2 regions of the Streptomyces sp. NPDC048211 genome follow, and region 2 is predicted to be linked to the other one. Evidence: riboswitches for the same ligand, from Rfam matches in the RefSeq annotation. Region 2 holds a riboswitch; the other holds the start of a gene.
What was found. A riboswitch is a leader RNA that binds a small molecule or an ion and turns the genes downstream of it on or off. The one in region 2 is predicted to bind glycine.
Positions count from the first base shown of each region.

Region 1: it holds a riboswitch for glycine, as region 2 does, so the genes downstream of both, gcvP (aminomethyl-transferring glycine dehydrogenase) here and gcvT (glycine cleavage system aminomethyltransferase GcvT) in region 2, are expected to answer to the same signal.

Region 1 covers NZ_JBIDAD010000009.1:383,224-390,468, forward strand. Annotated here, with positions in the region: gene ACGFZA_RS30475 (glutamate-cysteine ligase family protein) at 1-915, opposite strand, end outside; gene ACGFZA_RS30480 (hypothetical protein) at 1,397-1,990, shown strand; gene ACGFZA_RS30485 (DUF5999 family protein) at 2,313-2,519, shown strand; gene gcvP (aminomethyl-transferring glycine dehydrogenase) at 2,611-5,496, opposite strand; glycine riboswitch at 5,690-5,786, opposite strand; gene ACGFZA_RS30495 (PRC-barrel domain-containing protein) at 5,900-6,268, shown strand; gene ACGFZA_RS30500 (DNA polymerase IV) at 6,193-7,245, opposite strand, start outside.
Region 2 covers NZ_JBIDAD010000001.1:1,155,242-1,162,486, forward strand. Annotated here, with positions in the region: gene ACGFZA_RS05305 (L-serine ammonia-lyase) at 1-871, opposite strand, end outside; gene glyA (serine hydroxymethyltransferase) at 1,026-2,285, opposite strand; gene gcvH (glycine cleavage system protein GcvH) at 2,305-2,682, opposite strand; gene gcvT (glycine cleavage system aminomethyltransferase GcvT) at 2,775-3,941, opposite strand; glycine riboswitch at 4,084-4,179, opposite strand; gene ACGFZA_RS05325 (AAA family ATPase) at 4,349-5,035, shown strand; gene ACGFZA_RS05330 (enhanced serine sensitivity protein SseB) at 5,138-5,908, shown strand; gene ACGFZA_RS05335 (enhanced serine sensitivity protein SseB C-terminal domain-containing protein) at 6,083-6,889, shown strand.

The DNA of each region.
Region 1 (7,245 bases), on a different contig from region 2:
CTGGAGCCGCGGCACCCCGCCGCCGTCGAGGACCCGCAGCGGGTCCTCCTCGTCGCAGATGGGCAGCAGAGGGGGAAAGTAGCGGACGTTCTCCTCGAAGAGCTCGTACACCGAATCGACCCACCGCTCGCCGAACCACGTCCGCGGCCGCACCCCCTGGTTCTGGAGTTCGGGCGGCCTGGTGTCCGTGGCCTGCTGGAAGAGGGGCGGCCGCGACTCGCGCCACAGCTCCCGGCCGAACAGGAAGGGGGAATTGGCGCCCATGGCCACCTGAACCGCCGCGACGGCCTGGGCCGCGTTCCACACGTCCGCGAAGCGTTCCGGAGTCACCTGCAGATGCAGCTGCACCGAGGTGCAGGCCGCCTCCGGCGTGATCGAACCGGAGGTGCACACCAGTCTCTCCACGCCTTCGATATCCAGGGAGAAATCTTCGCCGCGCGCCGCCACCATTTGATCGTTCAGCAGCGCGTAGCGGTCCACGTCCGAGAGGTTGGACCGGACCATGTCCTCACGCCCAAGAGTGGGAAGTATTCCGATCATCATGATCCCGGCGTCGACCTCGGCGGCCTTGCGGTCGGCATATCCGAGACCGGTCCTCAGCTCTTCGGCCAGCTGGTCCAGAACGCGGCCTGAAAGATTGTGGGGAACTATGTTCACTTCAAGATTGAACATCCCCAGTTCCGTCTGGAAATCTCCGCTCGCGATGCGATCCAGAACCTGCCCATTCAACATCTTCGGCATACCGTCGGCACCGGCCAGGTTCAGCTCGATCTCCATGCCCATGAGGTTGCGGGGCCGGTCGAACCTCCGCTCCTCCAGGAGCCTCCCCAGCCCCTCCAGGCACTGCTGCAGCTTCCTCCGGTACTTCTGCCGGTCGGACAGGTCGAACGCGCCCGCTACGACCTTCTCCCCCATCGAAGTATCCCTCCTCGAGTGGGCAGCCCGCGGCCCAGGCCGCTCGCGTCACGATCGATAATGCCCAGACAGCGAGATCCATAACGCCCCGCCGACGTCGCGTACCCGCTAATCTGATGACCGAGGCCCGGGGCACATTCACTCGGCATGACACAGTGCGCAGATTCCCCGTTCGGCATACAGGGAATGCGTCGGCACGTTTCGGCCTACCGCGTCGCGGGAAAAACCCGAGGCGGTGGCTGTGCCGCTCGCACCGAATCAGCATAATCTCCGCATAATTGAGTCCGGATACCGCCTTGCCGGCAATAGCCGTGGCGGCTAGTGGAAACACCGCGTGAACACGTGTCGTATAAACTCCGCGGACGAGGCAGAGAGTTGACGCACCGGCCCAGTCACCGGCCTCCTCTGGCCCCGCACGCCGACAGCGCCGTCTGCACCCACCCACGCTCCACCGTGTCTCCGAAGTGAGAGGCGACCCACTATGCCGCTGCATGTACCCCCGGCTCCCGCGCCCGCTCTGCGCAGCGTTCTCGCGGCGCTCGGTTCACCCACCGCGGTCCGCGAGGCCCGCACTCCCGCTCTGCGGTCCGCCCAGGGGCCACTGAGCCCCGAACACCCGCTTCCCGTCCACGTACTGGACCGAAGAGGCACGGACGGGCTCGCACCGACCACTCGGCTCGCCGGATGGCGCTTCCTGATCCGCAGCACGGAGCGGCCCGTCGCCGCGGCGGACACGATGCTCACCCCCGACGGCTGGGCCTTCTCGCACTTCTTCGAAGGCCCGTACATCGCCTCGACCGAACTCGCCCTGCGTCAGGCGGAAGCGGCGGCGACGCCCTACCAGCCGCGGCTGCTGTCCATTCCCGAGCTCTACATGCTGGCGCTGTGGCTGCACGGGGACATCGCGGCCGACGCCTCCGTCGGGTCCCCGGACCCGGCCGATCTGCTGGTACCGCTGGCTCCCGCCCCACCGGGCATCGCGGCGCACCGTCCGCACCGGGTCGCTGATCTGCTCCCCGTGATCACCACCCGTATCGCACCCGGCCCCGGCCCCCTGCTCGGCTCCCCCGCCTGATTCCCGGCTCCCCCACTTGATGGCGCTGTGCCCCGCCACCGGATCGGTGGCGGGGCACAGCGCCATCAAGTGGGGGGCACTCGTGCCCATCCGGACTAGCCCCATTCGGCCACCCCGAACCACCCGAAGGGACAGTGCAGTTGCGTTGAACCGTCCGGGCGGGTGATGCGTCATGAGAGGAGACGAAGTGCTGCTGCGAAATCCCTGCGGATCGACGCCCGTGGGGCAACACTGGGACCGGACCGATCGATACGGGGGGGCGGCCGTGAACACCTCTTCAAGCCGCAGGACACTCAACTCAACGCAGCGAAAGAACCCATCCATGTGCCAGCACCAGCCACCCTGCCCGACAGCCGACTCAGCCGACCGGGAAGCCGCCCGTCTGGTGGCGCACCATCCGGAACAGGGCTGGAGCCTGCTGTGCAACGGCGTCCTGCTCTTCGAGGACACCGGTGAGCTGCTGCCGGACGGGCAGATCATCGCCCCGCACCGGCCGCTGGAAACGGGCCGGGTGGTGAAGGCGGCCTGAGCGGCCGGTACGGAAAGGGGCCGGCCCGGAGAATTCTCCGCACCGGCCCCCACGCATGTCCGCGTCACGCCTTGTGTTCCGACGTCACGGCTCAGTTGTCGTACTCGTCCATCGGCGGGCAGGAGCAGACGAGATTGCGGTCACCGAACGCACCGTCGATCCGGCGCACCGGCGGCCAGTACTTGTCGGCGGCCGAGACCCCGGCCGGGAAGACGGCCACCTCCCGGCTGTAGGCGTGCTCCCACTCCCCGCCCAGCGCGGCCGCGGTGTGCGGCGCGTTGCCCAGCGGGTTGTCCTCCGCGCTCCACTCGCCCGAGGCCACCTTCTCGATCTCGCCGCGAATGGCGATCATCGTGTCGCAGAAGCGGTCCAGCTCCGCGAGGTTCTCGCTCTCGGTCGGCTCGATCATGAGCGTCCCCGCGACCGGGAACGACATGGTCGGCGAGTGGAAGCCGTAGTCGATGAGGCGCTTGGCCACGTCGTCGATGCTGACGCCGGTCGCCTTGGAGATGGGGCGCAGGTCGACGATGCACTCGTGCGCGACCAGGCCCGCCGGGCCGTTGTACAGGATCGGGTAGTGCGGCTCCAGGCGCTTGGCGATGTAGTTGGCCGCGAGTACGGCGACCTGCGTCGCACGCTTCAGGCCCTCGCCACCCATCAGGCGTACGTAGGCCCAGGAGATCGGAAGGATTCCCGCCGAGCCCCACGGAGCGGCAGAGATGGGCCCGACGCCGGTCTCAGGACCGGCGGCGGGCTGCAGCGGGTGGTTCGGGAGGTACGGCGCCAGGTGTGCGCGCACACCGACGGGACCGACGCCGGGACCGCCGCCGCCGTGCGGGATGCAGAAGGTCTTGTGCAGGTTCAGGTGGGAGACGTCGCCGCCGAAGTGACCCGGCTTGGCCAGGCCGACGAGAGCGTTGAGGTTGGCCCCGTCGACGTACACCTGACCGCCGGCGTCATGCACCTCGGCACAGATGTCGGCGACATGCTCCTCGAAGACGCCGTGGGTGGACGGGTAGGTGATCATGAGCACAGCGAGCTCGTCGCGGTGCTGCGCGATCTTGGCTCGGAGGTCCTCGATGTCGACCTCGCCGTCGTCGGCGGTCTTCACCACGACGACCTTCATCCCGGCCATCACGGCGCTCGCGGCGTTGGTGCCGTGGGCGGAGGACGGGATCAGGCAGACGGTCCGGCCCTCGTCGCCGTTGGCGCGGTGGTACGCGCGGACGGCGAGCAGCCCCGCGAACTCACCCTGCGATCCGGCGTTCGGCTGGAGGGAGACGGCGTCGTAGCCGGTGACCTCCGCGAGGCGCTCCTCCAGCTCACGGATGAGCGTCAGGAAACCCTCGGCCTGCTCGGCCGGTGCGAAGGGGTGCAGCGCGCCGAACTCGGGCCAGGTGATCGACTCCATCTCGGCGGTCGCGTTCAGCTTCATCGTGCAGGAGCCGAGCGGGATCATGCCGCGGTCCAGCGCGTAGTCACGGTCGGCGAGCTTGCGCAGGTAGCGCAGCATCGCGGTCTCGGAACGGTGCTGGTGGAAGACCGGGTGGGTCAGGAACGCGTCGCCGCGCAGCAGACCCTCCGGCATCGCGTCGGCGGTCGTGGCGTCCAGCGCCTCGATGTCGCCCTCGGCGCCGAAAGCGGCCCAGACTGCGGCGACCTGCGCGCGGGTCGTGGTCTCGTCGCACGCGAGCGAGACCAGGTCGCCGTCGACGAGCCGGAGGTTGACCCCGCGGTCACGGGCGTCGGCGACCACCGCGGCAGCCTTGCCCGGGACCCGGACGGTGAGCGTGTCGAAGTAGGCGCCGGTCACCACGTCGACACCGGCCGCACGCAGCCCCTCGGCCAAAATGGCCGCGTAGCGGTGGGTGCGCCGCGCGATCGTCCGCAGTCCGTCGGGGCCGTGGTACACGGCGTACATACCGGCCATCACGGCGAGCAGCACCTGGGCGGTGCAGATGTTGCTGGTGGCCTTCTCGCGGCGGATGTGCTGCTCGCGGGTCTGCAGGGCCAGCCGGTAGGCCTTGTTCCCGTCCGCGTCCACGGAGACGCCCACCAGGCGGCCGGGGAGGCTGCGTGCGAACTTCTCACGTACGGCCATGAAGCCGGCGTGCGGTCCGCCGAAGCCCATCGGGACGCCGAAACGCTGCGTGGTGCCGACCGCGATGTCCGCGCCCAGGTCGCCGGGCGAGGTGAGCAGGGTGAGGGCGAGCAGATCGGCGGCCACGGTGACGATCGCGCCGAGCTCGTGGGCCTGCTCGATGACGGGCTTGATGTCGCGCACGGCGCCGGAGGCGCCCGGGTACTGCAGCAGCACGCCGAAGACGCCCCGCTCCGCGATCTCGGCCGGGATGCCGTCGCTGAGGTCGGCGACGACGACCTCGACCCCGGTCGGCTCGGCGCGGGTCTCGATGACCGCGACGGTCTGCGGCAGGGAGTCCGCGTCGACCAGGAAGACGCCGTTCTTGACCTTGCCGACGCGCCGCGCCAGCGCCATGGCCTCGGCGGCGGCGGTTCCCTCGTCGAGCAGGGAGGCGCCGGAGGTGGGCAGCCCGGTGAGCTCGGCCACCATCGTCTGGAAGTTCAGGAGGGCTTCGAGGCGGCCCTGGGAGATCTCGGGCTGGTACGGCGTGTAGGCCGTGTACCAGGCGGGGTTCTCCATCACGTTGCGGAGGATCACCGGCGGGGTGAACGTGCCGTAGTAGCCGAGCCCGATCATCGGGGCCAGGACCTGGTTGCGGTCGGCCAGGAGGCGCAGCTCGGCAAGGACCTCGGCCTCGGTCCGGGCGTCCGGCAGCTTCAGGGCTTCGGCACTCTTGATCACATCGGGAACCGCGGCGGCGGTCAGCTCGTCGAGTGAGCCGTAACCGACCTGGGCGAGCATCTTCGCCTGGGCCTCGGCATCGGGCCCGATGTGGCGCTGCTCGAACGGGATGCCCTGTTCGAGCTGGGAGAGCGAAGTGCGACGGGGGGTCATGATGGAGGCCTCCTGGTCTGTCACGACCTGCGAGGGGCACCACGGCGCGGGGTGCCCGAACGGCCTCCCCCTCTGTCATCTCAACCTGAGAGCTTCACCGGTGCCCGCGGGGCGCACCGGCTTTCACCGTCGGTGAGGGTGGGGTCCGGTCCGGCCGAGGCCATGCGAAACCCGCCCTGCTTTCCAGAGTGACCTCGTCCGTGCGGTACGGGGGCCTGAGAGATTCCGGGGAGGATTTGCTCCTTCGGCGCCTCCGGAACTTCTCCGGAGGACTCTCCCGCACGGGGTCAGCAGCCATGGCCAGCCTACCAGCGGGGTACCCGGCAGAGATCTCGAGTGGCCAACCCCACGAATCTGCTCTTCTGTAGTGCCTGTGGAGTAGCCGCGACCAAAGGGAGGGACCGTGCAGACCGACATCGATCCGCGCAGCCTGATCGGCCGCAAGGCGTTCGACCGCAAGGGCACCAAGATCGGAACCGTGGACGAGGTGTATCTCGACGACGCGACCGGTGTGCCCGAGTGGGCGGCCGTGCGCACCGGGCTGTTCAGCCGGGACGCCTTCGTCCCGCTGGAGCCCAGCGAATTCGTCGAGGACACGCTGCGCATCCCCTTCGACCGGGCCCTGATCAAGGACGCACCCGACTTCGGGGTCGGTCGCCATCTCTCGCCGGAACAGGAGCTTCAGCTCTACCGGCACTACGGTCTGGACTCGGCGCCCGGCGAGAGCGCCCCCGACCGCGACTTCGGCAGACTGGCGGGCCAGGACGAGTAGTCCACCGGGTCCCGCACGAGCGGCAGCGGATCGGCCGGCTGCAGTTCCGGATCGTCGATACGGAACGTGCGGACCCGGCCGGGCGCCGATTCCGGTTCCTCGAACCGCACCGTCACCCGCCCGACCCCGCTCCCCTGCACCCAGCCGTGCCCGTAGATGCCGTGGCGGACGTCGTGCCCCGCGGGCCAGCGCCGCGCGGCAAGCTGCTCGGCACTCTCCTGGACGGTCTCCGGGCCCGCCTGCTCGCCGCCCTCCGTCCGCTCGGCGTCTTCCGCACCCGGGTCCGCACCCGCCTCGGCGTGTCCGGGGAGCTCGGCGGCCGTCCGCTCACCAGCCGCCTGGGCGAACAGGTCCTCCTGGGTGAAGTCGGCGAGGCCGGTGACGCCGACGCCCAGCAACCGCACGCCTCCGGTCGTGTCCACGGACTCCAGAAGCCGCGCAGCGGCCTCTCTCACGACTGTGGGGTCGTCGGTGGGCCCGCGGAGTGTCTCGGAGCGCGTGAGGGTCGAGAAGTCGTAGCGCCGCACTTTCAGCACGACCGTGCGCCCCGACCGGCCGGCGGCCCTCAGCCGCTGCACGCAGCGGTCGGCAAGCCGCTCCACCTCGGCCCTGACACGGACCCGGTCGTGCAGGTCCGTGTCGAAGGTGTCCTCGACCGAGACCGATTTCGCGTCGCGCTCGGCGACCACGGGCCGGTCGTCGTAACCGAAGGCCATCCGATGCAGAGAGCTGCCGTGCGCCTTGCCCAGGAGCCGTACGAGTTCCGCCTCGCCCGCTTCGGCCAGGTCGTTGATCGTGGTCATGCCGGCGCGGCGCAGATGGTCCGCGGTGGCGGGCCCGACGCCGGGCAGGGTGCGCACCGTCATGGGTGCGAGCAGTTCCCGCTCCGTGCCCGGCTCTATCAGCAGGATTCCGTCGGGCTTCGCCTCCTCGGAGGCGATCTTCGCCAGCATCTTGGAGCCTGCGAGCCCGACCGA
Region 2 (7,245 bases):
CGGCGCCGTTCGTCGGGGCGGTGACGACGCGGCCGCCCGCGGCGTTCTCCTCGTTGACCGCCATCGCGTAGAGGGTGATCCACTCCATCGCGTGGGTCTGCGGGTCGCCCTCGGCGCGCAGCTGGCGGGCGGTGTTCGCGGCACGGCGGCGGACCTTGAGGCCGCCGGGCAGGATGCCCTCGCGCGACATGCCGCGGGAGACGCACGCCTGCATGGCGCGCCAGATGCCGAGCAGGCCGGAGCGGATCTCCTCCTCCGTGCGCCAGGCGCGTTCGTTCTCCAGCATCAGCGAGGAGATCGACAGGCCGGTGTCGCGGGCGAGGCGCAGCAGTTCGTCGCCGGTACGGAAGGGGTGCTTGAGGACGGTGTCGTCGAGGACGATCCGGTCCTCGCCGACGGCGTCCTCGTCGACGACGAAGCCGCCGCCGACCGAGTAGTACGTCTTCTCCAGGAGCAGGGCGCCCTCGTGGTCGTACGCGAAGACCGTCATGCCGTTGGCGTGGTACGGCAGCGCTTTGCGGCGGTGGAGGATCAGCTGCTTGTCGGCGTCGAAGGCGATCTCGTGCATGCCGAGGAGGTTGAGCCGGCCGGTGGCGCGGATCGTCTCGACCCGGTCGTCCGCCGTCTCGACGTCGACGGTACGGGGGGACTCGCCCTCCAGGCCGAGCAGGACGGCCTTGGGGGTGCCGTGGCCGTGGCCGGTGGCACCGAGGGAGCCGAAGAGCTCGGCGCGTATCGAGACGGTGTGGGCCAGCAGGCCCTCGTTCTTCAGCCGGCGCGCGAACATACGGGCCGCGCGCATGGGGCCGACCGTATGGGAGCTGGACGGGCCGATGCCGATCGAGAACAGGTCGAAGACCGAGATGGCCACGGGTGACTCCTAAGCAGTGGTAGACGTCGTTGTCTGCCGGGTGGTGCGGTACGGGCGGGGGTGGGCCCGAAGAGCGGGAACAAGGGATGGGGCACCGCGCTCACTGTTCAGTGTGCGGGGTGCCCCTCCCCAACGTGCAAACGCGCCGGTCCGGCTACTTCACACCGGGGTACAGCGGGAACTTCTCGGCGAGCGCGACGACGCGGGCCTTCAGGTCGTCCGCGTCGTACGACGGCTTCAGCGCCGACGCGATGATCTCGGCGACCTCGGTGAAGTCGGCCGCCTGGAAACCGCGGGTGGCGAGCGCCGGCGTGCCGATCCGCAGACCCGAGGTGACCATCGGCGGCCGCGGGTCGTTGGGGATGGCGTTCCGGTTGACCGTGATGCCCAGCTCGTGGAGCCGGTCCTCGGCCTGCTGGCCGTCCAGCTCGGAGTTGCGCAGGTCCACCAGGACCAGGTGCACGTCCGTGCCGCCGGACAGGACGGAGACGCCGACCTCGGTAACGTCCGGCTGCACCAGACGCTCGGCGAGGATGCGGGCACCGTCCAGGGTGCGCTGCTGGCGCTCCTTGAACTCCTCGGTCGCCGCGACCTTGAACGAGACCGCCTTGGCCGCGATCACGTGCTCCAGCGGGCCGCCCTGCTGACCCGGGAAGACCGCCGAGTTGATCTTCTTGGCGAGCTCCTGGGTGGAGAGGATCACGCCGCCGCGCGGACCGCCGAGGGTCTTGTGCGTGGTGGTCGTGACGACGTGGGCGTGCGGCACCGGGTTGGGGTGCAGGCCCGCGGCGACCAGACCGGCGAAGTGTGCCATGTCGACCATCAGGTACGCGCCGACCTCGTCCGCGATGCGGCGGAAGGCGGCGAAGTCCAGCTGACGGGGGTAGGCGGACCAGCCGGCCACGATCAGCTTCGGCTTGGACTCCTTGGCGAGGCGCTCGACCTCGGCCATGTCCACGACGCCCGTGTCGTCGACGTGGTACGGGACCACGTTGTAGAGCTTGCCGGAGAAGTTGATCTTCATGCCGTGGGTCAGGTGACCGCCGTGGGCCAGGTTCAGGCCCATGATCGTGTCGCCCGGCTTCAGCAGCGCGAACATCGCGGCGGCGTTGGCCTGCGCACCGGAGTGCGGCTGCACGTTCGCCGCCTCGGCGCCGAAGAGCGCCTTGATGCGGTCGATCGCGATCTGCTCGACCACGTCGACGTGCTCGCAGCCGCCGTAGTAGCGGCGGCCGGGGTAGCCCTCGGCGTACTTGTTGGTCAGGACGGAGCCCTGGGCCTCCATGACCGCGACCGGAGCGAAGTTCTCCGAGGCGATCATCTCGAGGGTGGACTGCTGGCGGTGGAGCTCGGCGTCGACAGCGGCGGCGACGTCCGGGTCCAGCTCGTGGAGGGAGGAGTTCAGAAGCGACATCAGGTGGTCCCTTGGGGTCTCAGTTGCCGGAGAACGCGGTGTACTCGTCGGCGGAGAGCAGATCGGCGGGCTCATCCGTGACGCGTACCTTGAACAGCCAGCCGCCTTCGAACGGAGCGGAGTTCACCAGCGACGGGTCGTCCACGACGTCCTGGTTCGCGGCCGTGACCTCGCCGGTCACCGGCGAGTACAGGTCGCTGACCGACTTGGTCGACTCGAGCTCGCCGCAGGTCTCGCCCGCGGTCACCGTTTCACCGACCTCGGGGAGCTGGGCGTAGACGACGTCACCGAGCGCGTTGGCCGCGTACTCCGTGATGCCGATCGTGGCCACACCGTCCTCGACGGCCGACAGCCACTCGTGCTCCTTGCTGTACCGCAGCTGCTGGGGGTTGCTCATGACCTGAATTCTCCTGTACGCGGGGGAGTGCTGATGAACGGTGGTCTTACGGTGTGAGACGGGAGTGCGTCACTTCCTGACGCGTGCGGACGCTACTTCCGGCGCTTGTAGAACGGCAGCGCCACGACCTCGTACGGCTCGTGGCTGCCCCGGATGTCCACGCCGACGCCCTCGGTGCCGGGCGCGGCGTGCGCGGCGTCGACGTAGGCCATGGCGATCGGCTTGCCGAGCGTGGGCGAGGGCGCGCCCGAGGTGACCTCACCGATGACCTCGCCGCCGGCGACGACCGAGAACCCGGCGCGCGGTACCCGGCGGCCCTCGGCCACCAGGCCGACGAGCTTGCGGGGCGGGGCGGTCTCGGCGCGCTCGGCGGCGGCCTCCAGGGCCTTGCGGCCGACGAAGTCGCCGTCCTTCTCGAACTTCACGACCCGGCCGAGGCCGGCGTCGAACGGGGTCAGCGAGGTGGTCAGCTCGTGCCCGTACAGCGGCATGCCCGCCTCCAGGCGCAGCGTGTCGCGGCAGGAGAGCCCGCACGGGATCAGGCCGCGGGAGGCGCCGGCCTCGGTGAGGGCCTTCCACAACTGCTCGGCGTGCCCGGGCGCGACGAACAGCTCGAAGCCGTCCTCGCCGGTGTAGCCGGTACGGGCGATCAGCGCGGGGACCCCGGCGACCGTGCCGGGCAGCCCGGCGTAGTACTTCAGACCGTCCAGGTCGGCGTCGGTGACGGCGGCCAGGATGGCGGGGGATTCGGGGCCCTGGACGGCGAGCAGGGCGTACGCGTCGCGGTCGTCGCGCACCTCGGCGTCGAAGCCCTCGGCGCGGGCGGTCAGCGCGTCCAGCACGATCTGGGCGTTGCCCGCGTTGGCGACGACCATGTACTCGGTCTCGCCCAGCCGGTAGACGATCAGGTCGTCCAGGATGCCGCCGTCCTCGGCGCAGATCATCGTGTAGCGGGCGCGGCCCACGGAGACGGTGCCGATGTTGCCGACGAGCGCGAAGTTCAGCAGCGCCACGGCCTCGGGGCCGGTGACGGTGATCTCGCCCATGTGGGAGAGGTCGAAGAGGCCGGCCTTCGTGCGCACGGCGTTGTGCTCGTCGCGCTCACTGGCGTACCGCAGCGGCATGTCCCAGCCCGCGAAGTCGGTCATGGTCGCACCCAGCGAACGGTGCAGGGCCTGAATAGGGCTTTGGTGCGCAGCACTATCAGGCAGGGTGGCGGCGGGCGACGGGTGGGCGGTGAGGCGGGGGGCGGTGCTCATGGATAAAGGCTCCCAGGGCATGACGACGAGGACGATCCCTCCCCATCTGTCATCGGAACCTGAGAGGTTCGCCGAGAGGCCCCGGAGGGGTTCGGCTTGCACCTTGGGTGGAGCCGCAGGGCGACTCGCTTTTCAGATCTGCCTCATCCACGCGGTACGGGGCCTGAGAGATTCAAGGGAGGATCTTGCTCCTTCGGCGCCCGGCACGCGATGGCCGGGACTCTCCCGCGCGGATTCGAGCGGCCTATATGCAGTTGACGGGGTCATCATCGCACGCATTGCGGGAGAGTGGGGGGCCGGTACCGATGCCGGTCTTCCGGGGGATCCGGCGGGTCGGACGGTTGTGCCGCATTACCTTTTCTTTACACTTCTTGGGCAGGTGTAGGTCAGCCGACAGGGGGAGGGTGATGACGTTGCAGCGGTACGCGACGACCGCGGGGGTCGCGCACGGCGCACTGCCCGCGCAGCCGGGTGCGCCGGCCAGGGAGAGGGTGGGCCCGCACGCGCCTGTCGTACGGGACCTGCGGCAGCGGGGCGGGCACAGCCCGCACGGCCTGCACTTCTCGGCGGGCGACGTGGTGGTGGTGTCCGGACTGCCCGGCAGCGGCAAGTCGACCCTCATCGCACGGGCCGTCGCCGCGCACGCCATCGACTCCCAGGACACCAGGGACCGCTGGGCGGCCCGGCTGCCCCGCTTACTCCCGTACGTCCTCTACCGCCCGCTCGTCCGCGTCGCCCACTACTGGGGGCTGTGGCGGGTGCTGCGCTCCGGCGTCTCCGTCGTCGTCCACGACTGCGGCACCCAGGCCTGGGTGCGCGGCCGGCTCGCCCGGTACGCCCGGCGGCGCGGCCGCGTCCTGCACCTCGTCCTGCTCGACGTCACCCCGCAGACGGCCCGGGAGGGACAGCGTGAGCGCGGCCGCGGGGTCTCCGGGTACGCGTTCGCCCGCCACCGCAGGGCCGTGGGGCGGCTGCTGCGGGACACCGAGTCGGGTCTGCTGCCGCTCGGATGCGCCTCGGCGGTGCTGCTCGACCGGGAGGCGGCGGGCCTGCTGACGCGGATCACATTCGCAGACGCACAGGGTGAGGGCTGAGACAGACCTGTCCGAGGGCTGGACAGGCTGTGTGTGCCCGACGGGTAACCGGGGAGCGGCGTTAACCTCTTGCTGCACGACATGGGGCGAGAGAGGGAGACAGTGGACATTCCGGCACCGGCCCGGACCCATCCGCAGGGCGGATGGCCGGCCAACGAGCTCGAAGAAGTGCTGAGCGCCTCGCTCGGCAGCCCGGAGGCGGGCGGCCGGCTGGTGGAGGTGCTCGGCCGCAGCCACCTCTGGGTGCCCCTGCCCAACGGCGGCTCGCCGGATGCCACCGACCTCGATCTGCCGACGCTGGACATCGAGGGCGCGCCGTACGTCCCCGTGTTCAGCTCCGAACAGCAGTTCCTCGCCTGCGTCGGCGCCCATATGTCCTTCACCGTGGCCCCCGCCCGCGAGTTCGCCCGGGGCCTGCCCCCGCAGCTCGGCATCGCCGTGAACCCGGGCGGCGCGGTCGGCGTCCCGCTGCCGCCGCCCGCCGTCGCCGAGCTCTGCCGGACCGGACGCACCCCGCTCGACGGACCGTCCAGCGGCGGCCGGGTCCGGCTGTACGAGCCGGACTGGCAGGAGGAGCCCGTCGACTTCCTCTCCGCCGCGGCCGGGGAGTTCGAGGCCAGCGGCGTCGTGCTCAGCGCCCGCCGCGCCCTGGCCAGCATCGAGGGCGGCGACCCCGTCCTCTTCGTCGGCATCGAGTTCTCCACCTGGGAGGGCGCCGGACGCAACGCGCCCATGGACGCCCTGGGCCGGGCCCTGGGGCGCGTCGAGGTGCCCTGGCCGGTCAACCTGGTGCTGCTCGACGTGGCCCAGGACCCGGTCGCCGACTGGATGCGGGCCCGGGTGCGGCCCTTCTACCAGCGCCCCGCCGAGTAGCGGCACGGCAAGGGGGCCGGGGCCGCGGGCCGACGGCCGCGGCCCGCGGAGTCAAGTCGGTGTCAGGGCCGCCGCATAAGCTGGTTTGATGGCTGGTGCCTCGGCACCGCGCCGCCCCCGAGAGCCCGGGAGCGGCAGGCCGAGACGTTGGATCGAAGAGGGGCGGGACCCAGGGTGAGTGCGGCAGGCAGCGCGGCGGCCGGGCAGGTCGAGCACATGCTGCGCCAAGTGACGCCCGGGCGCTACGACGCGTACGAGGCACTCCTCCAGGCCCTGGCGGCCGACCGGATCTGGATGCTGCTCTGGCACGGCCGGGCCGGCTCGCCCGACGCCCAGTACGGCAACATGGAGATCGACGGCCTCGGCTACGCCCCCTGCGTCACCTCCGCCCAGGAGCTCTCCGCCAGCGGCTGGAGCCGGGACCACGAGGTCGTGGGCGGCCGCGACATCGCCCGCGCCCTGTTCCCCGACCGCTGGGGCATCTGGCTGAACCCGCACGCGCGGGGCGGCGGCGTGGGCATCCCCTGGCTGGACCTGCGCAGGATCGCCACCGGCCTCGACCGGATGCCCGCCGGACCGCTGCGGATCAGTGAACCCGCCATCGAGATCCCGCAGTTCTACGCCCAGCTCACGCAGAACGCCCACCACACCCCCGCGATCCGCTCGCTGCGCCGCGCCTGGGTGCAGCCCGCGCTCGGCGTCCCGTACCTCGCCGTCGGTCTCGATCTGTACGACACGAGCGCGCCGTCCGTGGACGCCGTGCGGGCGATGATGCAGCAGTCCATCGGCACCGTCCCGGAGGGGCTCCCGGTCTCCACGGTCGCGATGGCCGACGAGTACGACCCGGTCGCGATGTGGCTGCGTGCCAACGCCCGTCCGTTCTACGACCGCGAGCCGCACGCCCCGGCCGGCCGGGGCGCCGTCGTCGCTCCCGGTTACGGCTACCCGCAGACCCCCGGTCCCGCCCCGCGCGCCTACTAGCCCCGCGCGGTCCCCTGCCCAGGATCGGACAAACGGCTATCCGGCGGACAACGCGCCCGCTGCGGTCACCCAAATAGCCACTCAATAGCGCCCGTTGGGCGGCATGTCCGTTCTGGTGGATTAGCGGCCGAGTAGTCCGCTCAATCGATCAAACTGTCCGGATAACGGAAGCTCACTGACCGCATCACGTTTGAGCAAACATTCCCCGTCAGGTCTGGCGGGTGATCGCAACGGCGTTGAAGACTCCCGGCTAGTGGGGATCGTCCGCCCTTTGTACGAGGTTGCACCGGCGGTCACTCCACAGACGCATTCATCGCACCGAACACATCAGCCGGGTCAAGCACCCCCGGCTGACA